Linked DNA regions of Leptothrix cholodnii SP-6. The protein of the gene in region 2 interacts with the protein of the main gene of each other region in a pairwise test. Links are inferred from orthologs where the notes say so. Each region holds a gene or a part of one and is shown on either strand. Other genes may lie near its edges. The genes, in order: lpdA and odhB.

Region 1 (11,481 bases), 1.4 Mb from region 2 along the record:
TCGTGCCGGAACGGCCGCGAGTAGACCGGCAGGCGCAGCTCGCGGGCGTCGTCGAACGCCACCTGGGTGGCCTGCGGCTTGCCGAGCTCGCCGGTCTGATTGGTGGTGGGCATGGCCAGGCGCGGCATCGCCGCCGCGAGGTCGGGCGCCACGTGGCGCGCCACCACCTGCTGGGTCGAGCCGAGCCAGCTGATGCCGACGATCTCCGGGCGGCTGCGCACCAGGCTCGCGCTCTGCGACAGGAATTCGTCGCGGTCGGTGGCGCGTGTCATGACCTCGCGCGCGATGCGCACCAGCTGTTCCTGGTTCTCGATCAGGCGCAGGCGGATCTGCTGCTGCACCAGTTCGGCGTCGCGCTTGACCGACTCGACTTCCCGCTCGACTTCCTCATTGCGCAAGTACCAGAACGCCGCGACGATCGCGGCCAGGAACAGCAGCACCGACAGCAGCGGCGCCAAAGTAGCCACGCGATCCTGACGTGACGGTGACAGGCGTCGCCACCACGTCCAGAACAGCCGCTGGGGTCGGCTGCGAGCCGCTTGGTGCAAGCGTTTTGTCTGAGAACTGGTATCCATGGATGGATTATCCGTGGCGACTGCGCGACGCTCTGCGGACGTGCCGTGCGACCCCGTCGGGACGCACGATCGTTCTTTGTAATTTCATATTATGAAAGTGATGCGCACGATTTGAAATTTGAATCGGGTTGTGCAACACTGCGCGGCCACGCCCCGGAAGGGGTGGCGATCCCGCGCGTAGCGGGTCCGTGACAAGCAGCTCCAGGAGACACCATGTCTGCAGTGCCCCAGAACCAGCCCGCAGCGGCAACCAACGATCCCGACACCCAGGAAACCCGCGAATGGATGGACGCACTGTCCGCCGTCATCGGTGCCGAGGGGGGTGAGCGCGCCCACTTCCTGCTCGAGCAGCTGATCGACCAGGCCCGCCAGGCCGGCATCGACGTGCCGTTCTCGGCCAACACGGCCTACGTCAACACCATCCCGACCGACCAGGAAGAGCGTTGCCCCGGCAACATCGAGATCGAGGAGCGCCTGCGCGCCTACATGCGCTGGAACGCGATGGCGATGGTGGTCAAGGCGAACCGCCACAACCCCGAGGACGGTGGCGACCTGGGCGGCCACATCGGCTCGTTCGCGTCGCTGGCGCACATGTTCGGCGCCGGCTTCAACCACTTCTGGCACGCCGAGAACGAGAACCACGGCGGCGACTGCCTCTACATCCAGGGCCACGTGTCGCCCGGTGTCTACGCCCGCGCCTACATGGAAGGCCGCCTGACCGAAGAGCAGCTGCTCAACTTCCGCCAGGAAGTCGACGGCAAGGGCCTGTCGAGCTACCCGCACCCGAAGCTGATGCCCGAGTTCTGGCAGTTCCCGACCGTCTCGATGGGCCTGGGCCCCTTGATGGCGATCTACCAGGCGCGTTTCCTGAAGTACCTGCACGCGCGCGGCATCGCCAACACCGAGAACCGCAAGGTCTGGGTCTTCTGCGGCGACGGCGAGATGGACGAACCCGAATCGCTCGGCGCGATCGGCCTGGCCGCACGCGAGAACCTCGACAACCTGATCTTCGTCATCAACTGCAACCTGCAGCGCCTGGACGGCCCGGTGCGCGGCAACAGCAAGATCGTCCAGGAGCTCGAAGGCGAGTTCCGCGGCTCGGGCTGGAACGTCATCAAGCTGCTGTGGGGTTCGGGCTGGGACGCGCTGCTGGCGCGCGACAAGGACGGCGCGCTGCGCAAGCTGATGATGGAGACGCTCGACGGCGACTACCAGTCCTTCAAGGCCAACGACGGCGCCTACGTGCGCAAGCACTTCTTCGGTCGCGACCCGCGCACGCTGGAGATGGTGGCCAAGATGTCCGACGACGACATCTGGAACCTCAAGCGCGGTGGCCACGATCCGCAGAAGGTCTACGCGGCGTACCACAAGGCGGTCAACCACAAGGGCCAGCCGACGGTGCTGCTGATCAAGACCGTCAAGGGCTTCGGCATGGGCAAGGTCGGCGAGGGCAAGAACACCGTCCACCAGACCAAGAAGCTGATCGACGAGGACATCAAGGCCTTCCGCGACCGCTTCAACATCCCCATCCCCGACAGCGAGCTGCCCAAGCTGCCGTTCTACAAGCCGGCCGACGACACGCCGGAAATGCGCTACCTGCACGAGCGCCGCAAGGCCCTGGGCGGCTACCTGCCCAAGCGCCGCGCCAAGGCCGACGAGAGCTTCACCGTGCCGTCGCTGGAAACCTTCAAGGCCGTGCTCGAGCCGACCGCCGAAGGCCGCGAGATCTCCACCACCCAGGCCTACGTGCGCTTCCTGACGCAGCTGCTGCGTGACCAGGCGATCGGCCCGCGCGTGGTGCCGATCCTGGTCGACGAGGCCCGCACCTTCGGCATGGAAGGCCTGTTCCGCCAGGTCGGCATCTACAACCCCGCTGGTCAGAACTACACCCCGGTCGACAAGGACCAGGTGATGTACTACCGCGAGGACAAGGCCGGCCAGATCCTGCAGGAAGGCATCAACGAAGCCGGCGGCATGAGCAGCTGGATCGCCGCGGCCACCTCGTACAGTACGAGCAACCGGATCATGATCCCGTTCTACGTGTACTACTCGATGTTCGGCTTCCAGCGCATCGGCGACCTGGCCTGGGCGGCCGGCGACATGCAGGCGCGCGGCTTCCTGCTCGGCGGCACGTCGGGGCGCACCACGCTCAACGGCGAAGGCCTGCAGCACGAGGACGGCCATAGCCACATCCTGGCCGGCACGATCCCGAACTGCATCAGCTACGACCCGACCTTCGCGCACGAGGTCGGCGTGATCATGCAGCACGGTTTGAAGCGCATGGTCGAGAAGCAGGAAAACGTCTTCTACTACCTGACCCTGCTCAACGAGAACTACCCGATGCCCGGCCTGAAGGCGGGCACCGAGGAGCAGATCATCAAGGGCATGTACCTGCTCGAAGAAGGCCAGGGCGCAGCCGGCGCACCGCGCGTCAACCTGCTGGGCTCGGGCACGATCCTGCGCGAGTCGCAGTTCGCCCGGCAGCTGCTGGCGCAGGACTGGGGCGTGGCTGCCAACGTCTGGAGCTGCCCGAGCTTCAACGAACTGGCCCGCGACGGCCAGGACGCCGAGCGCTTCAACCTGCTGCACCCGACCGCCACCCCCAAGGTGCCGTTCGTGGCGCAACAGCTGCAGCCGCACATCGGCCCGGTCGTGGCTTCGACCGACTACATGAAGAACTACGCCGACCAGATCCGCGCCTTCATCCCGCGCGGGCGCAGCTTCAAGGTGCTGGGCACCGACGGCTTCGGCCGCAGTGACTTCCGCAGCAAGCTGCGCGAGCACTTCGAGATCAACCGCCATTACATCGTCGTGGCCGCCCTGCGCGCGCTGGCCGACGAAGGCGCCGTGCCGACCACCGTGGTGGCCGAGGCGATCGCCAAGTACGGCATCAAGGCCGACAAGATCAACCCGCTGTACGCCTGAGCCGTTCCGGAGACAACAACATGGCATTGATTGAAGTGAAGGTCCCCGACATCGGGGATTTCAAGGACGTCGCGATCATCGAACTGCTGGTCAAGCCGGGTGACACCGTCAAGGCCGAGCAGAGCCTGCTCACCGTCGAGAGCGACAAGGCCTCGATGGAGATCCCCAGCTCGCACGCCGGCGTGGTCAAGGACCTCAAGGTCGCCCTGGGCGACAAGATCAACGAAGGCACCGTGGTGCTGACGCTCGAGGTGGCCGGTGCCGCCGCGCCGGCTCCGGCACCTGCCGCAGCGGCTGCGGTGCCTGCACCGGCCCCGGCTGCTCCGGCGGCCGCGCCGGTGGCGGCACCCGCTGCGGCTGCGGCCGGCCCGATCGAGATCTTCGTGCCCGACATCGGTGATTTCGACTCGGTCGCGGTGATCGAGCTGCTGGTCAAGCCGGGTGACACCGTCAAGGCCGAGCAGAGCCTGATCACGGTCGAGAGCGACAAGGCCTCGATGGAGATCCCGTCGTCGCATGCCGGCGTGATCAAGGAACTCAAGGTCAAGCTCGGCGACAAGGTCAGCAAGGGTTCGCTGGTCGCGATCATCGAAGGCGCGGCCGGTGCCGCACCGGCTGCGGCTGCCCCGGCGCCTGCCGCTGCTGCCGCGCCTGCAGCCGCACCTGTCGCTGCGGCGGCTGCCGTGGTGGCAGCGCCTGCCGCGGCCAGCGTGCCGGCCCACGATCCCACCGTGCTGAACCTGTCGCTGCCGCACGCATCGCCCAGCATCCGCAAGTTCGCCCGCGAACTGGGCGTGCCGCTGGCCGAGGTCAAGGGCTCCGGCCCCAAGGGCCGCATCACCGAGGTCGACGTGCAAGGCTTCGTCAAGGGCGTGATGGCCGGCACCGCGCAGACCGCGGCGCAGAAGGCCAAGGCGCCCGCACCGGCTGCGGCCGGTGGTGGCGAGGCCTTCCCGGGCCTGCTGGCCTGGCCCAAGGTCGATTTCGCCAAGTTCGGCCCGGTCGAGCGCAAGGACCTCTCGCGCATCAAGAAGATCTCGGGCGCCAACCTGCACCGCAACTGGGTGATCATTCCGCACGTCACGAACCATGACGACGCGGACATCACCGATCTCGAAGCCTTCCGCGTTGCCACCAACAAGGAAAACGAGAAGTCCGGCGTCAAGGTCACGATGCTGGCCTTCATGATCAAGGCGGCGGTCGCGGCGCTGAAGAAGTTCCCCGAGTTCAACGCCTCGCTCGACGGCGACACGCTGGTGCTCAAGAACTACTTCCACATCGGCTTCGCGGCCGATACGCCCAACGGCCTGATGGTCCCGGTGATCAAGGATGCCGACAAGAAGGGCATCTTCCAGATCAGCACCGAGATGGGCGAGCTGGCCAAGAAGGCCCGCGACGGCAAGCTCGGCCCCGCCGAGATGAGCGGCGGCTGCTTCAGCATCAGCTCGCTCGGCGGCATCGGCGGGCGCTATTTCACGCCCATCATCAATGCGCCGGAAGTGGCCATCATGGGCGTGTGCAAGAGCGCCATCGAGCCCAAGTGGGACGGCAAGGCCTTCCAGCCGCGCCTGATGCTGCCGCTGTCGCTGTCGTGGGATCACCGCGTCATCGACGGCGCGGCTGCGGCCCGCTTCAACGTCTACTTCGCATCGCTGCTGGCGGACTTCCGCCGCATCGTGCTCTGATCACAAGGAGCACCAGACATGGCATTGATCGAAGTGCAAGTGCCGGACATCGGCGACTTCAAGGACGTGGCGATCATCGAGCTGCTGGTCAAGCCCGGCGACACGGTGAAGGCCGAGCAGAGCCTGATCACCGTCGAGTCCGACAAGGCCTCGATGGAGATCCCCAGCTCGCACGCCGGCGTGATCAAGGAACTGCGCGTCAAGCTCGGTGACAAGATCAACCAGGGCGACGTGCTGCTGACGCTGGAAGCCGCAGGCGCTGCGGCGCCGGCTGCTGCGCCTGCTCCGGCACCGGCCGCGGCTGCTCCGGTGGCCGCACCGGCACCGGTTGCCGTGGCGGCCGGCCCGGCCGGCAGCTACAGCGGCGCGGCCGATGTCGAGTGCGACCTGCTCGTGCTCGGCGCCGGCCCCGGCGGCTATTCGGCGGCGTTCCGCGCAGCCGATCTGGGCCTCAAGGTCGTGATCGTCGAGCGTTACGCGACGCTCGGCGGCGTCTGCCTGAACGTCGGTTGCATCCCGTCGAAGGCGCTGCTGCACGTGGCCGCCGTCATGGACGAGGTCAGCCACCTGGGCGACCTGGGCGTCGACTTCGGCGCGCCGAGCGTCAACGTCGACAAGCTGCGTGGCCACAAGGAAAAGGTCATCGGCAAGCTGACCGGCGGCCTGGCCGCGATGGCCAAGATGCGCAAGGTCACGACCGTGCGCGGCGTGGGCACCTTCCTCGATCCGTACCACGTGCAGGTCGAAGAAACCGCCGGCACCGGCACCGAGCGGGCCGGCGCGAGCAAGGTCGTGAAGTTCAAGCACGCCATCATCGCCGCGGGTTCGCAGTCGGTGAAGCTGCCATTCTTCCCGGCGGACGACCGCATCGTCGACTCGACCGGGGCGCTCGCACTCCAGGGCGTGCCCAAGAAGATGTTGATCGTCGGTGGCGGCATCATCGGCCTCGAAATGGGCACGGTGTATTCGACGCTGGGCGCACGCCTGGACGTGGTCGAGATGCTCGACGGCCTGATGCAGGGCGCCGACCGCGACCTGGTCAAGATCTGGCAGAAGATGAACGCGCACCGCTTCGACAACATCATGTTGAAGACCAAGACGGTCGGAGCCGTTGCCACGCCCGAAGGCATCAAGGTGCAGTTCGAGGGCTTGGACGGCACCAAGACCGAAGGCCTGTACGACCTGGTGCTTCAAGCCGTGGGCCGCTCGCCCAACGGCAAGAAGATCGGCGCCGACAAGGCCGGCGTGGCTGTGACCGATCGCGGCTTCATCAACGTCGACATCCAGATGCGCACCAACGTGCCGCACATCTTCGCCATCGGCGACATCGTCGGCCAGCCCATGCTCGCCCACAAGGCGGTGCACGAGGCGCATGTGGCCGCCGAGGTCATCGCCGGCACGCTGCAGGGCAACCAGGAGCTGGCCTCGGCCGCCTTCAACGCCCGCGTGATCCCGAGCGTGGCCTACACCGACCCTGAAGTGGCGTGGGTGGGCCTGACCGAAGATCAGGCCAAGGCGCAGGGCATCAAGGTCAAGAAGGGCCTGTTCCCGTGGACGGCGTCGGGCCGCGCCATCGCCAACGGCCGCGACGAGGGCGTGACCAAGCTGCTGTTCGACGATTCGCCCGAGGCCCACGGCCACGGCAAGATCCTTGGCGGCGGCATGGTCGGCACGCATGCGGGCGACATGATCGGCGAGATCGCGCTGGCGATCGAGATGGGCGCCGACGCGGTCGACATCGGCAAGACCATCCACCCGCACCCGACGCTCGGCGAGAGCATCGGCATGGCCGCGGAAGTGGCGCACGGCAGCTGCACCGACCTGCCGCCGACGCGCAAGTGATCGTGAAGGTCATCGCGCAAGTGATCGCGCACTGAACGGCGGTCGACCGGGCTCGGGCCCGGTCGCCTCGTTCGACAAGCCCGCCGTCCGACCGGACCGCGGGCTTTTTTCATGGCACGGCTGGCGTGTCTGCCGTGGGCTGGCTGGCCAGCCAGATCGCCAGGCCCTGGCCGTTGAGCCTGATGTCGGTTTCCAGCAGGGCCTCGGCCAGCAGCAGCGGCAGCATCGATCCGGCCCGATTGGCAGCGGTGAGCAGGATGTTGCGCATCAGCTCGATCATGGCGGCCTCGCGTTGCGCATCGGTGGCGCCGGGGTTGGCGCGGGCCCAGGCCAGCGCGTAGTGCTCCAGCACTTCGAGCTGGTCGAACAGCTGCGCCGCCAGGTCGGGTACGTTGCCGAGCCGGCCGTAGTGGGTCGGGTAGATCCACTGCGGCTCGGTCTGCAGCATGCGCTCGATCGACGCGCGCATCGCCTGCGGGTCGAACTGCACCGGCGTGCTGCTGGGCAGGATGTAGGCGCTGTCCGGGCCCTGCGGGCCGTCGAACTCGCGGTAGCTGATGCCGAAGGTGTCGCCGGTGAACCAGCCGCGGCTGGTGGCGTCCCAGATGCAGTGGTGGTGGCGGGCGTGGCCGGGGCTGTCGATCAGGCGCAGCGGGCGGCTGCCGAGCTGCACCGTCATCTCGTCGTGGCTCTCGAGCACGCGTTCGGCCGGGATCGGCTGGATCTCGCCGTAGGTGCGCGCCACTTCCTCGGCGCCGTAGACCGCCTGCGCGCCCTTGATCAGCGCGACCGGGTTGATCAGGTGGCGGGCGCCGCGCGGGTGGATCAGCGCGCGGGCGTTCGGCAGCTGCTGCATCAGCAGGCCGGCGCCGCCGGCGTGGTCGAGGTGCACGTGGGTCGGGATGACCCAGTCGACCGCCTCAACCCCCAGGCCGTGGAACGCGAGTGCGGCCAGCAGGCGTGGCACGCCGGCGTTGTGGCCGGTGTCGATGAAGGCGGCGCGGCCGTCGCTGATCAGCAGGTAGGCGGCGTCGAAGTTCGGGCGGTGGAAACCGGTGTCGATCACCGTGATGCCGTGGTCGAGCGGCTGGATGAAGTCGGGTGCGGACATGGGGTTCGGGTTCGGGTGTGAGGGTGGGCGCGTGCATGCTAGCGCCCGCCGGACGGGCTGATAGCATCCCCGGCAATCACCGTGGCGGCCTTGCCGCGGTGCGGCGAGGAGACTTCTGATGGCTGCAAATCCTGTTCGTCCGACTGCCCCGAAGCGGCGTTTCGGTGGGCTGGTCGGCCTGCTGCTGATCGGCGGTGCCGGCGCTGCGGTGGCGCAGTACAAGGTGGTGGCGCCGGACGGATCGGTCACCTACACCGACCGCGTCCCGGCTGCGGCCAGCAGCCGCACCCAGCCCTTGCGTGCGGGCGCCGGCGGCGCCGACGGCGCGGCCGAGCTGCCGTTCGTGCTGCGCCAGGTGATGGCGCGGTATCCGGTCACGCTCTACACCGCGCCGGCCTGCGCGCCGTGCGACACCGCCCGCCAGCTGCTGCGCCAGCGCGGCGTGCCGCTGGTCGAACGCAGCGTACCCACGCCCGACGATGTCGGCGAGCTGCGCCGCATCGAGCAGACCACCGACCTGCCGATCCTGCGGCTGGGCTCGCAGCGCCTGGTCGGCTACAGCGCCGACGAGTGGACGGCGATGCTCGATGCGGCCGGCTACCCGCGCCAGTCGATGCTGCCGGGCAGCTATCGCCAGCCGGCGGCCCGGCCGCTGATCGCGCCGCGCACGGCCCAGCCCGCGGCGATCGAGGCGCCGCGGCCCGCCAACGCGCCGGAGCCGACGGCCGCAGGTGCCGGTGGCATCCGTTTCTGAGCCCGGCCGGGTGCCGTCCGGCGTGTCGGTCGCACCGCTCGTCGAGCCGACCGCCGACGGCTGGCGCGTCGCCTTCGCGGCGATGGCCAGCCCCTGCGAACTGCTGCTGCAAGGCGGCGACGCGGCCCTGGCGCGCCGGCTCGGCGAGATCGCGCACGGTGAGGCGCAGCGCATCGAGCACAAGTTCAGCCGCTACCGCGACGACAGCGTGCTGGCGCGCCTGCATGCGAGCGCCGGCGAGGCGGTCGAGGTCGATGCCGAAACCGCCGACCTGCTCGACTTTGCCGCCCATTGCCACGCGCTCAGCGGCGGGCTGTTCGACATCACCAGCGGCGTGTTGCGGGCGGCCTGGCGCTTCGACGGCTCCGACCGCCTGCCCGACCCGGCGCAGGTGACGGCCTTGCTCGGGCAGGTCGGCTGGCCGCGCCTCCAGTGGCAGCGGCCGTGGCTGACGCTGGCGCCGGGCATGCAGATCGACCTGGGCGGCATCGGCAAGGAATACGCGGTCGACCGCACGCTCGGCCTGCTGCGTGCGCAGACCGGGCTGCCGGTGCTGGTGAACTTCGGCGGCGACCTGATCGTCAGCGGGCCGCGCCTGGATGCGGCCGGCCAGCCGCGACCCTGGCAGGTCGGCATCGAGCCACCGGATCGGCCGTCGGCGTCACGCGTGCCGGCGATCGTGCTGCTGCACGGCGGCGCGCTGGCCACCAGCGGCGACGCCCGCCGCTTTCTGCTCAAGGACGGCGTGCGCTACGGCCACGTGCTCGATCCGCGCACCGGCTGGCCGGTGCCGGGCACGCCGCGTTCGGTCACGGTGGCGGCGCCGACCTGCACCGAGGCCGGCCTGCTCAGCACGCTGGCGCTGCTGCAGGGCGCGCAGGCCGAGGCGTTCCTGCAGGCGCAGGGCGTGCCGCACTGGGTGTTGAACTGAATCGGCGAAGGCAGAAACGGGGAGGCCCGGACTGCCTGTGCCAGCCCGGGCCTCCCCTCCCTGTCCTTCTTGTGCTCCCTGATTTCTGCGCGCTGTCGTGCGCGCTGTGCTGCTCGCGGATGCCCGGTTGAACCGGGCCTGCCTCAGCTGCCGATGCGGCCGCCGTCGTTCTTGGTGATCACGATGGTGGCCGAGCGCGGGCGGGCGGTGGTGGCACCACCGGCGCCGTAGCCGGCGTTGGCCGGCCAGTGGCTGGTGTAGGCCGCGGTGTTGTCGGCCACCACGTCGGCCAGCGCCGTGCCTTCACCCGGGTGCTGGATGTTGACGAACAGCGTCTTGCCGTCCGGCGTCTCGCAGATGCCGGTGATCTCGCAGTCCTTCGGGCCGACCAGGAAGCGCCGCAGCGTGTCGGCGGTGGGGGCCTTGCCGACGTGGGTGGTGACGCTGACGGCCGGCGTGCCGCCGTAGTTCAGCGTCTTGGTGCCGCCGTCGCCCACCGTGCCGGGGATGCCCGCCAGCATCATGCAGTTGGTGGCGTCGGTGTAGGCACCGTCGTCGGTCTGGATCCAGCAGATGCCGGTGTTGGGGCTGAACCAGAGGCCGTCCGGGCTGGAGAAGTCCTGGTCGCCGGTCAGGCTCGACAGGTTGACGAAACCGGCCGACGCGCCCGCTTCGGCGCCGAACAGGTAGATGTCCCAGGTGAAGCTGATCGCCGCCGCGTTGCCGGCGCCGTCCTTGATGCGCAGGATGTGGCCGTTGACGTTGCCCGACTGCACGGTGGCGGCGTTGCGCACGTCCGAGTAGACGCGCGGGTTGGCGGCGTCGACCGTGGCGAGCGTGCGGTTGCTGTTGTTGGTCAGCGTGAAGTAGACCTCGCCGCTGGTCGGGTGGGTGGCGCACCACTCGGGGCGGTCCATCTTGGTCGCGCCGACCGCATCGGCGGCCAGGCGGCAGTTGATGCGCACGTCGGCGGCGTTGGCGAAATCGTAGGCGGCGGCGTCGATCGCGGTGTTGCCGAGCGCCAGCTCGATCCACGTGCCCGTGCCGTCGACGTTGAACTGGGCGACGTAGAGCTTGCCGTCGTCGAGGTACTTGGCGCCCGTGGCCAGGCGGTCGGCGGCGTTGGCGTCGGCGGCCGACCAGACGGCCGTCGACACGTACTTGTAGATGTACTCGTTGCGCGAGTCGTCGCCCATGTAGACGGCGAGCGGCTCGCCGACCACCAGCTTCGAGAAGGCCGCGCTCTCGTGCGCGAAGCGGCCCAGCGCGCTGCGCTTCTTGGCGCGGCTGGTGGCGTCGAACGGGTCGACTTCGACGATGTAGCCCATGCCGTTCATCTCGTTGCGGAAGTCGTCGCTGCCGTCGGTCGAGGCGCCGGTCTTGGCGATGTTGAAGCGGGCGTACTTGCTGTCGGCGCCGGCGGTTTCCCAGCCGTGGCGCGAGGCGGCACCTTCGGCGCGGCCGTAGCGGTTGAGTGCCAGCACGCTCTTGTCGCCGCGCGCGGCGTTGTCACCCGCCGGGCGGGTGTAGTACTGGAACCAGTTTTCCTCGCCGCTCAGGTAGGTGCCCCAGGGCGTGCGGCCCGAGCCGCAGTTGTTGAGCGTGCCGCGCGTCACCAGGCCGGTGGGCGCGTAGGGGGTCACCAGCAGCGCGTCGCC
Region 2 (11,443 bases):
TGCTGCCATGCAGCGCACGCCCAGTTCCAGTTCTTCGTTGTCCCGTGCCAGCGTGGTCTGCCTGACCTTGGCGAGATCACGCTCGAGTTGCGGCAGATCGGTGATGCTGTTGCGCGTGTGGCCGGCCAGGCCGGTGCGCGTGGCGTAGGCACGAACCCGTTGCGGGTCGTCGTGGGCCAGGAAGAGCTTGCCGACCGATGTCAGATGCAGTGGCGCCCGGCCACCGACGGCGCGCACCACCTGCATGCCGGAGCGCTCGGAATAGGTGCGTTCGATGTAGACGATCTCGTCGCCTTGCCGCACGGACAGGTTGACGGGCTGATGCGTGAGCTTGTGGAGTTCTCGCATCGGCCCCAGTGCCGCGTCGCGCACGTCGAGCCTGGCCTTGACGAGGTTGCCGAGTTCCAGCAAGCGCATGCCCAGCCGGTAGCTGCCCGCCTCGGGGCGGTCGACAAAGCGCCCCGCCACCAGGTCGTTGAGGATGCGATGGGCTGTTGACGGATGCAGCCCGGTATGCTCGCTGATCTGCTTGAGCGATACCGGATCCTGGTGCGTGGCCAGCACGTCCAGCAGATGGAACACCCGCTCCAGTACCTGGATCGTCGGGGTGTGACCGTCTTTCTTGATCATGGCTGTGCTCTTGAATCGTAAAAGCTATTTTTGCATGGCGAAAAGGTTGATGTCAGCATCCTTGGCCTCGGGCCTGTTCAAACGTGCGGCCTTGTGTCGTCTGAGTGCAAACGCGATGCCGGCCGCTGCGATGCTGGTTGCCATGCTCATCAGCGTGTCTGCACAGGCACAAGGCGTTGCCGCAGCGGCGCGCGATCGCGTTGCTGCCAGCGCTGCCGCCGGTGTCGCCAGCGCTGCGTCGGAGCATGCGGTGTCAGCGAGTGCGCCTGGCGTGCTGCCCGTCACCGCAGCACGGACGGCATCGATGCCGGCTTCGGCGCCGGTGCGGCGGACGTTCGCGCAGGCGCCCCGGGTGATCGGGCGCGTCATGCCGGCCGAACTGGGGGTGGTGATCAATACCGCCGATCCGTATTCGGTCGAGGTGGGCGAGTACTACGTGCGCCAGCGGCAGATACCCGCAGCTCACGTGCTGCGGTTGGAACTGTCCACGCAAGCCCGCCTTTCCGTTCCTGAATTCGATGTCCTGAAGCGGCATGTCGATGCGCATTTCGGGTCGCAGGTGCAGGCGCTGGCGCTGACCTGGGTGCAGCCCTACGCCGTCTCCTGCATGTCGATCACCGCAGCGCTGGCGCTGGGGATCGACGACGAACTGTGCCGCAGCACATGCGGCAAGACCTCGCTGTCGCCGTATTTCAACTCGGCCAGCGGGCAACCGTTTCGTGATCACGGATTCCGTCCGTCGATGCTGGTGGCCGCCGGCAGCGCCGCCTCGGCCCGCCAGTTGATCGATCGCGGCATCGCGGCTGACGCGAGCCTCGGCTTGCGGGGTGCGATTCCGGTGGACGCCTATTTCATGGCCACCACCGATGCCGCGCGCAATGTGCGAGCGCCGATGTTTCCGCCGCCGGGCCTGGTGCCGCGCGCCGGGGTGGCGATCAAGCTTGCACAAGGCGATCTGCCCCGCGGACAGGATCGGCTTCTGATGGTCCAGACCGGTCTGGCGGTGCTCGATGGCCTCGACACGCTGGGCTGGGTGCCCGGCGCATTGGGGGATCACCTGACGTCGTATGCCGGCCAACTCGATCAGCTGTCCGGTCAGACCACCGCCCTGGCGTGGATCGACTCGGGCGCGACCGCCAGTTACGGCACGGTCAGCGAGCCCTGCAACCACCCGCAGAAATTCCCCGACCCGCAACTCGTGTTGCTGCACTACATGCAGGGCAGCACGCTGATCGAGGCGTACTGGAAGAGCGTGCGCTGGCCGCAGCAGGGCGTTTTCGTGGGCGAGCCCTTGGCGGCTCCGTTTGCCCGCCGCTGAGCATCGGTGCGCCTGCTTCGCGATAGTCATCTCCGTGTGCCGGTGTCATCGGGATATACCCCGTCACTTTTCAGGCGTCGCTGCAAGTTTCGCGTCGGGTCCCTGGTGATACAGTCACCCGCCTGACGAACAAGGTCCTTCCCGTCCCCTTATCTGGCAACAGTCAAGGCGGGTCGCAATCCGCCAACCGGTCAAGCCGTGTCGCGGAAGGTTTTTCAACCCATCGAGGTCCTGGATACCAGGGCAAAAGGTGAGCGCAAGATGATGCAGCAATACAGGACGAACTCGTACCTGTTCGGGGGCAACGCCCCTTACGTGGAAGAGATGTACGAGGCTTACCTCGACAACCCAGGCTCCGTTCCGGACAACTGGCGCGCCTACTTCGACGCACTCCAGCACGTTCCCGCCACCGACGGCACCGACAGCCGTGACGTGGCTCACGCCCCCGTCATCGAATCGTTCGCCCAGCGCGCCAAGTCGAATGCCTTCGCCGTCAAGGCCAGCTCGACCGATCTCGCCGTCGCGCGCAAGCAGGTTCACGTCCAGTCGCTGATCGCGGCCTACCGCAACGTCGGTGCCCGCTGGGCCGATCTCGACCCGCTCAAGCGCCAGGAGCGTCCGAAGATCCCCGAACTCGAGCCGGCGTTCTACGACCTGACCGAGTCCGACATGGACATCACGTTCAGCGCGACGAACACCTATTTCGGCAAGGCGGACATGTCGCTGCGCCAGATCCTGCAGGCTCTGCGCGAGACCTACTGCAGCACGCTCGGCGCCGAGTTCATGCACATCACCGACCAGACGCAGAAGCGCTGGTGGCAAGAGCGGCTCGAGAGCATCCGTGCCAAGCCGACCTTCAATGTCGAGCAGAAGAAGCACATCCTCGACCGCCTGACCGCGGCCGAAGGCCTGGAGCGCTTCCTCCACACCAAGTACGTCGGCCAGAAGCGCTTCTCGCTCGAAGGTGGCGAAAGCTTCATCGCCGCGATGGACGAGCTGGTGCAGCGTGCCGGCGAGAAGGGCGTGCAGGAGATCGTCATCGGCATGGCCCACCGCGGCCGCCTGAACGTGCTCGTCAACACCCTGGGCAAGATGCCCAAGGACCTGTTCGCCGAATTCGACCACACCGCGCCCGAAGACCTGCCGGCCGGCGACGTCAAGTACCACCAGGGCTTCAGCTCCGACATCTCGACCCCGGGCGGCCCGGTCCACCTGTCGCTGGCCTTCAACCCCTCGCACCTGGAAATCGTCAACCCGGTCGTCGAAGGCTCGGTGCGTGCGCGCCAGGACCGTCGCGGCGATACCATCGGCGCCCAGGTGCTGCCGGTGCTGGTGCACGGCGACTCGGCCTTCGGTGGCCAGGGCGTCAACCAGGAAACCCTGGCGCTGTCCGAGACGCGTGGTTATTCCACCGGCGGCACGGTGCACCTGATCATCAACAACCAGATCGGCTTCACCACCAGCGACCCGCGCGACCTGCGCTCGACGCTGTACTGCACCGACATCGTCAAGATGATCGATGCCCCGGTGCTGCACGTGAACGGTGACGATCCGGAAGCCGTCGTGCTGGCCACCCAGCTGGCGCTCGAGTTCCGCATGGCCTTCCGCAAGGACGTGGTCATCGACGTCATCTGCTTCCGCAAGCTCGGCCACAACGAGCAGGACACGCCGGCGCTGACCCAGCCGCTGATGTACAAGAAGATCAGTGCCCACCCCGGCACCCGTCGCCTGTACGCCGACAAGCTGGCCGCCCAGGGTCTGGGCGAGACCATCGGCGACGACATGTCCAAGGCCTATCGCGCCGCGATGGACGAAGGCCGTCACACGGTCGATCCGGTCATCAGCAACTTCAAGAGCAAGTACGCGGTCGACTGGGTTCCGTTCCTGGGCAAGAAGTGGACCGACGCGGCCGACACCGCGATTCCGCTGACCGAGTGGAAGCGTCTGGCCGAGCGCCTGACCACCATTCCCGCCAGCGTCAGCCCGCACCCGCTGGTCAAGAAGGTCTTCGACGACCGCGCCGCGATGGGCCGTGGCGAGATCAACGTCGACTGGGGCATGGGCGAGCACATGGCGTTTGCCTCGCTGGTGGCTGCCGGGTATCCGGTGCGCCTGTCGGGCGAGGACTGCGGCCGTGGCACCTTCACGCACCGCCATGCCGTGATCCATGATCAGAAGCGCGAGAAGTGGGACGAAGGCACCTACATCCCGCTGCAGCACGTCGGCGACAACCAGGCCGGTTTCACCGTCATCGACTCGATCCTGTCGGAAGAGGCGGTGCTGGGCTTCGAATACGGCTACGCCGCCGCCGAACCCAACACGCTGACGATCTGGGAAGCGCAGTTCGGCGACTTCGCCAACGGCGCGCAGGTCGTGATCGACCAGTTCATCGCCTCGGGCGAAGTCAAGTGGGGCCGCGTCAACGGCCTGACGCTGATGCTGCCGCACGGCTACGAAGGCCAGGGCCCCGAGCACAGCTCGGCACGCCTGGAGCGCTTCATGCAGCTGGCCGCCGACACCAACATGCAGATCGTGCAGCCGACCACGGCCAGCCAGATCTTCCATGTGCTGCGTCGCCAGATGGTGCGCCAGTTCCGCAAGCCGCTGGTCATCATGACGCCGAAGTCGCTGCTGCGTAACAAGGACGCCACCTCGACGCTGGTCGAGTTCACCAAGGGCGAGTTCCGCACCGTCATCGGCGAGCTCAATACCGGCATCGACGCAGCCAAGGTCAAGCGCGTGATCGCCTGTTCGGGCAAGGTCTATTACGACCTGGTCAAGAAGCGCGACGAGAAGAAGAGCAACGACGTGGCGATCATCCGCGTCGAGCAGCTCTATCCCTTCCCGCACAAGGCCTTCGCCAACGAGCTCAAGAAGTACCCGAACGCGAACGACATCGTGTGGTGCCAGGACGAGCCGCAGAACCAGGGTGCCTGGTTCTTCGTGCAGCACTACATCCACGAGAACATGCAGGACGGCCAGAAGCTCGGCTACGCCGGTCGCCCCGCATCGGCTTCGCCGGCCGTGGGTTACGCCCACCTGCACCAGGAACAGCAGAAGGCTCTGCTCGACCAGGCATTCGGCAAGCTCAAGGGCTTCGTCCTGACCAAGTGATGTAACGGGTGGTGGAGGCGGGCGCCGCGCGCCGTCTCCACCGCGTGTGTTTGACCGGCCGGGCCGGTCTGTCGACGCGCCGCACCTTCCTATCGAACAAGAGAATCCAAATGGCTATCGTTGAAGTCAAAGTCCCCCAGTTGTCCGAGTCGGTCGCAGAAGCGACGATGCTGACGTGGAAGAAGAAGCCCGGTGAAGCCGTGGCCATCGATGAGATCCTGATCGAGATCGAGACCGACAAGGTCGTGCTCGAAGTGCCCGCGCCGGCCGCCGGCGTGCTGGTCGCCCACGTGGTGGGTGACGGCGGCACGGTGGTCAGCGACCAGCTGATCGCGCAGATCGACACCGAAGGCAAGGCCGGCGCTGTCGCTGCCGCCGCTGCGGCTGCCGCCCCCGCCGCCGCTGCCGCTGCTCCGGCTGCCGCCGCCAACAAGGGCGACGTGGCTATGCCCGCCGCCGCCAAGATCCTGGCCGAGAAGGGCCTGTCGGCCACCGACGTGGCCGGCTCCGGCAAGGACGGTCGCGTGACCAAGGGTGATGCCCTGGCCGCCGGCGCCAAGCCCGCCGCCGCGCCGATCGTGGTCGCTGCAGCACCGGCCGTTGCCAAGCCGCTGCCCGCCGTTGCCGCGCCGGTCGCACAGAACCTGGGTGACCGCTCGGAACAGCGCGTGCCGATGAGCCGCCTGCGCGCCCGCGTCGCCGAGCGCCTGCTGCAGTCGCAATCGACCAACGCCATCCTGACCACGTTCAACGAAGTGAACATGGCGCCGGTGATGGAGATGCGCAAGAAGTTCCAGGACAAGTTCGAGAAGGAACACGGCGTCAAGCTCGGTTTCATGAGCTTCTTCGTCAAGGCCGCGGTCGCCGCGCTGAAGAAGTACCCGGTGCTCAACGCCTCGGTCGACGGTAACGACATCGTTTACCACGGCTACTTCGACATCGGCATCGCGGTGGGTTCGCCGCGTGGCCTGGTGGTGCCGATCATCCGCAACGCCGACCAGCTGAGCTTTGCCGACATCGAGAAGACTATCGCCGGCTTCGGCCAGAAGGCCAAGGACGGCAAGCTGTCGATGGAAGAACTGACCGGCGGCACCTTCTCGATCTCCAACGGCGGTACCTTCGGCTCGATGCTGTCGACCCCGATCATCAACCCGCCGCAGTCGGCCATCCTGGGCGTGCACGCCACCAAGGACCGCGCCGTGGTCGAGAACGGCCAGGTGGTCGTGCGTCCGATCAACTACCTCGCCATGTCGTATGACCACCGCATCATCGACGGCCGCGAAGCCGTGCTGGGCCTGGTGACGATGAAGGACGCCCTGGAAGACCCGGCGCGCCTGCTGTTCGACATCTGAGCGTCACCTGAGCCCGCGCGCCGTGCGTGCGGGCCTGCCACCGCAAGGAGACCGCCATGAGCCTGGCCGACGAACTGATGCAACTCGAGCAACTGCGCCAGCGCGGCGTGCTCAGTGATGACGAGTTCGCGGCCGCGAAGGCCCGGTTGCTCACGGCGCAGCCGATGCCTGCGCCGGCGGTGGTGGCGGTCAATCACTTTCGCCGCTCGGCCGGCGACCGCTGGGTCGCCGGTGTCTGCGGCGGGCTGGCACGCATCACCGGGGCCGAGTCCTGGGTCTGGCGCCTGGTGTTCGCGGTGCTCTTCTTCTTTGCCGGCACCGGCGTGCTGCTCTACATCCTGATGTGGATCTTCGTGCCCCTCGAGAGCGGGCCGTCGTCCCTCGTCAAACCACCCGCCTGATCGGGCGAGATAGGTCAAGAACATGTCCAAACAATTCGACGTCGTCGTGATCGGCGGCGGCCCCGGTGGCTACATCGCTGCCATCCGTGCAGCGCAGCTGGGTTTCAACGTCGCCTGCATCGACGAGTGGAAGAACGACAAGGGCGGCCCCGCTCCCGGCGGCACCTGCACCAACGTCGGCTGCATCCCGTCGAAGGCGCTGCTGCAGTCGTCCGAGCACTACGAACAGGCCGCCCACCACTTCGGTGACCACGGCATCACGCTCGACAACCTGAAGATGGATGTCGCCAAGATGGTGGGCCGCAAGGACACCGTCGTGAAGCAGAACAACGACGGCATCCTGTATCTCTTCAAGAAGAACAAGATCAGCTTCTTCCACGGCCGCGGCTCGTTCGCCAAGGCGGTCGAGGGCGGCTACGAGATCAACGTCGCCGGCGCCGCCGCCGAGACGCTGGTGGGCAAGCAGATCATCATCGCCACCGGCTCCAATGCCCGTGCGCTGCCGGGTGCCGCGTTCGACGAAGACAAGGTGCTGTCCAACGACGGCGCGCTGCGCATCGGCGCGGTGCCGGCCAAGCTGGGCGTGATCGGCTCGGGCGTGATCGGCCTGGAAATGGGCTCGGTCTGGCGTCGCCTGGGCGCTGAAGTGACCATTCTCGAAGCGCTGCCCAACTTCCTCGGCGCCGCCGACGAAGGCGTGGCCAAGGAAGCGCTCAAGGCGTTCAAGAAGCAGGGCCTGAAGTTCGAGTTCGGCGTCAAGATCTCGGCCGTCGACACCAGTGGTGCCGGCGTCACCGTGGCCTACACCGATGACAAGGGCGCCGAGCAGACGCTGGCGGTCGACAAGCTGATCGTCTCGATCGGCCGGGTCGCCAACACCATCGGCCTGAACCCCGAAGCGGTCGGCCTGGCGCTTGACGAGCGCGGCGCGATCGTGGTCGACGGCGACTGCAAGACCAACCTGCCGGGCGTGTGGGCGGTCGGTGACGTGGTGCGTGGCCCGATGCTCGCGCACAAGGCCGAGGAAGAAGGCGTGGCGGTGGCCGAGCGCATCGCCGGCCAGCACGGCCATGTGAACTTCGCGACCATCCCGTGGGTGATCTACACCTCGCCCGAGATCGCCTGGGTCGGCCGCACCGAGCAGCAGCTCAAGGCCGACGGCGTGGCGTACAAGGCGGGCCAGTTCCCCTTCGTCGCCAACGGTCGCGCGCGTGCGCTGGGTGACACCACGGGCTTCGTCAAGTTCCTGGCCGATGCCACGACCGACGAGATCCTGGGCGTGCACATCGTCGGTCCGTTCGCTTCCGAACTGATCTCCGAGGCCGTCGTGGCGATGGAGTTCAAGGCCTCGGCCGAGGACATCGCGCGCATCTGCCACGCGCACCCGTCGCTGTCGGAGGCGACCAAGGAAGCCGCGCTGGCCGTCGACAAGCGCACGCTCAACTTCTGAGCCAGGCCGTCGGTCTGATCCCGAACGGGGGCGGCGCGAGTCGCCCCTTTTTCCATTTCCTGTCCGATCAAGCGTCAGCAGCATGACCAGCGTCACCGAGCTCTATCACCAGACCCTGATCGAGCGGGGTTACCAGGCCGATCCGGCCCAGCTGCGCGCCGTCGCCGCATTGCAGCGCTGCCAGGACGAGTGGGCGGCCTACAAGTCGCGGCGCAGCAATGCGCTGACCAAGGCGCTGGTGCGCCCGCCGATCCCGCGCGGCGTCTACATGTACGGCGGGGTGGGGCGCGGCAAGAGCTTCCTGATGGATGCGTTCTTCCAGGCCGTGCCGCTGACGCGCAAGACCCGGCTGCACTTTCACGAGTTCATGCGCGAGGTGCACCGCGAGCTGCAGGACCTCAAGGGCGTGCAGAACCCGCTCGACGAGCTCGGCCGGCGCATCGCGCGGCGTTTCCGGCTGATCTGCTTCGACGAGTTCCACGTCGCCGACGTGACCGACGCGATGATCCTGCACCGGCTGCTCGACGCGCTGTTCCGCAATCGCGTCTCGATCATCACGACGTCGAACTTCCACCCAGACGGGCTCTATCCGAACGGCCTGCACCGCGACCGCATCCTGCCCGCGATCGCGCTGCTGAAGGCGCAGATGGAGGTCATCAACGTCGACAACGGCACCGACTACCGCCGCCGCACGCTCGAGCATGTGAAGCTGTACCACACGCCGTTGGGCCCGCAGGCCGATGCGGCGCTGGGCGCGGCTTTCGACGAGCTGGCCGAGGCGCGTGACGAGGAGCCGGTGCTGCAGATCGAGCAACGCAGCATCCAGGCTCGTCGCAAGGCCGGCGGCGTGGTGTGGTTCGATTTCAAGGCGCTGTGCGGCGGGCCGCGTTCTCAGAACGACTACCTCGAGCTGGCGACGCAGTTCCACACGCTGATCCTGTCGAACGTGCCGTTGATGCCACCCAAGCTGGCGTCCGAGGCACGCCGTTTCACCTGGCTGGTCGACGTGCTGTACGACCGTCGCGTCAAGCTGATCGTCTCGGCCGCGGTGCCGCCGGAAGCGCTCTACACCGAAGGCCCGCTGGCGCACGAGTTCCCGCGCACGGTCTCGCGCCTGACCGAGATGCAGTCGGCCGAATTCCTGGCGCTCGAGCGGCGCGACGTCGACACCTCGCTGACCTGATGCGAGCGCGCGCTGGCTCGGCAGGTGAGCCAGCGCGCGGGTCGGGCGTCAGGCCAGCGTGTCGACCCGCACCAGCGCCAGCGACAGGTTGTCGCCGCCGCCACGGGCGCGCTGGCGGGCCTTGCTGATCAGCATCTTGCTGGCGTCGCGCGGACGCAGCGCATGCGTGATGGTGCCCAGTTCGCGCGGGGTGAAGTAGTGCCACAGGCCGTCGCTGCACAGCAGCACCGAGTCGCCCACCTCGAGCTGGTCGTGGCGGGCCAGCGTGATCGGCGGATCCTCGTCGGCGCCCAGGCAGCCGATCAGCAGGTGGCCGTGCGGGTGGTCGTTGGCTTCTTCTTCGCGGATCTCGCCCTGCTCGATCAGGCGCTGCACCAGCGAGTGGTCGAAGGTGCGGCTCAACATCTGCGCACCCCTGAACACGTAGACCCGCGAATCGCCCGCATGGATGATGTGGCATTCGCGGCTCGGCAGCAGCAGGCTGGCGGCGATGGTGCTGTGCGGCTCCTGCTCGGAGGTGATGGCGGTCAGCTTGATCAGCAGGTGCGACTCCTCGACCAGCTTGCGCAGCAGGTCGGCGGCGTTGTCCTTGCCGGGCACGAAGCGTTCGAACAGCTGCTTGGCGATCAGCAGCACCTGATCGGCCGCCTTGCGGCCACCGCTCTTGCCGCCCATGCCGTCGGCGAGTACCGCGAGCAGACAGCCGGACACACGTGGGTGGGAGAAGATCTCGACCTGATCTTGTTGATAGAGTCGGTCGCCCCGGTCGATGCCGGTGGCGGCCGATAGCCGGTGTCCCGGTGCCTTGAGTGTCATGGACGAAAACTATAATCGCTTGTGCTGTCTCAGCATGTCGACGATGCACGAGGATGGACGACAACCTGCACTCTCCCCAGCGTCGATTGATCGAATTGCGCATTGAACACGCCGATCTCGACGACATGATCGACCGCCTCGTGCACCAGCAGCCGCTGGACGAGTTGGCGCTGCGGCGCCTGAAGAAGCGCCGACTGGCCTTGCGCGACATGATTGTCCGAATGGAAATGACGCAGAACCCGCCCGAGCCCGCATGACGCCAGTGAGCGCGCTGCGCGAAGAAGTCGCGCTGGCCTTTGCCGCGACCGGTGTGCTGGCCCGCACGGAAAAGCAGTTCCGCCCCCGCGAAGTGCAGACCCGGCTGGCCGACGCCGTCGCTCACGCGCTCGAGGAACGCAGCGTGCTCGTGGCCGAAGCCGGCACCGGTGTCGGCAAGACCTACGCCTACCTCGTGCCGCTGCTGCTGTCGGGCCTGCGCGCGCTGGTCAGCACCGCCACCAAGAGCCTGCAGGATCAGCTCTATCTGCGCGACCTGCCGCGGCTGGTGCAGCTGCTGGGCCTGCCGGTGCAGGTCGCCTTGCTGAAGGGCCGCGCGTCGTATCTGTGCCTGCACCGCCTCGACCACGCCCGCCACACCGCCGAGCTGCCCGATCGCCATTCGCTGCGGGTGCTCGCGCGCGTCGAACAATGGTCCAAGACCACCCGCAGCGGCGACCTGGCCGAACTCGAGGTGCTGGACGAACGCTCGCCGGTGATCCCGCTGGTGACCTCGAACCGCGAGAACTGCCTGGGCAGCGACTGCCCGCAGTTCCGCCAATGCCATCTCGTGCAGGCGCGCCGCGAGGCGATGCAGGCCGACATCGTGGTCGTCAATCACCACCTGTTCTTTGCCGACATGGCCCTGCGCGACACCGGCATGGCCGAGCTGCTGCCGAGCGTCGACGCGGTGGTGTTCGACGAGGCGCACCAGCTCAACGAGGCCGGCGTGCAGTTCCTCGGCCGCCACATCGGCACCGGCCAGCTGCTCGACATCGGCCGGGACCTGCTCGCCGCCGGCCTGGCCCATGCCCGCGGCCTGCAGGACTGGCAGGCCTTGGCCGGTGCCGTCGAACAGGGCGCGCGCCGCCTGCGGCTGGCCTGCGCCGGCACCTTGCGCGCGGCCGGTCGCCTGCGCTGGGA

Evidence for each region.
Region 1: the proteins of odhB (region 2) and lpdA interact in binary tests that used the Escherichia coli proteins (3 or more experiments, as listed by UniProt). The link is inferred for Leptothrix cholodnii SP-6 from one-to-one orthologs.

Annotation. Positions count from the first base shown.
Region 1 is NC_010524.1:1,751,421-1,762,901, forward strand. Bases 4,733-7,615 are described here. They hold lpdA (dihydrolipoyl dehydrogenase), read left to right. Parts: upstream 4,733-5,203; coding sequence 5,204-7,027; downstream 7,028-7,615. Other genes in these bases: aceF (dihydrolipoyllysine-residue acetyltransferase), read left to right, coding at 4,733-5,185; LCHO_RS08220 (MBL fold metallo-hydrolase), read right to left, coding at 7,137-7,615. Outside these bases: LCHO_RS08200 (PAS domain S-box protein), read right to left, coding at 1-575; aceE (pyruvate dehydrogenase (acetyl-transferring), homodimeric type), read left to right, coding at 789-3,500; more of aceF, read left to right, coding at 3,521-4,732; more of LCHO_RS08220, read right to left, coding at 7,616-8,138; LCHO_RS08225 (glutaredoxin family protein), read left to right, coding at 8,257-8,892; LCHO_RS08230 (FAD:protein FMN transferase), read left to right, coding at 8,876-9,823; LCHO_RS08235 (PhoX family protein), read right to left, coding at 9,967-11,481. UniProt on the Escherichia coli protein: Lipoamide dehydrogenase is a component of the glycine cleavage system as well as of the alpha-ketoacid dehydrogenase complexes.
Region 2 is NC_010524.1:3,168,315-3,179,757, reverse strand. What follows is about bases 4,449-7,293. They hold odhB (2-oxoglutarate dehydrogenase complex dihydrolipoyllysine-residue succinyltransferase), read left to right. Parts: upstream 4,449-5,172; coding sequence 5,173-6,414; downstream 6,415-7,293. Other genes in these bases: lpdA (dihydrolipoyl dehydrogenase), read left to right, coding at 6,838-7,293; LCHO_RS14425 (PspC domain-containing protein), read left to right, coding at 6,471-6,815; LCHO_RS14435 (2-oxoglutarate dehydrogenase E1 component), read left to right, coding at 4,449-5,062. Also shown: LCHO_RS14445 (IclR family transcriptional regulator), read right to left, coding at 1-630; LCHO_RS14440 (TIGR03790 family protein), read left to right, coding at 629-1,948; more of LCHO_RS14435, read left to right, coding at 2,210-4,448; more of lpdA, read left to right, coding at 7,294-8,265; cell division protein ZapE, read left to right, coding at 8,348-9,448; LCHO_RS14410 (PP2C family protein-serine/threonine phosphatase), read right to left, coding at 9,497-10,264; LCHO_RS14405 (YdcH family protein), read left to right, coding at 10,318-10,521; LCHO_RS14400 (DNA repair helicase YoaA), read left to right, coding at 10,518-11,443. UniProt on the Escherichia coli protein: E2 component of the 2-oxoglutarate dehydrogenase (OGDH) complex which catalyzes the second step in the conversion of 2-oxoglutarate to succinyl-CoA and CO(2).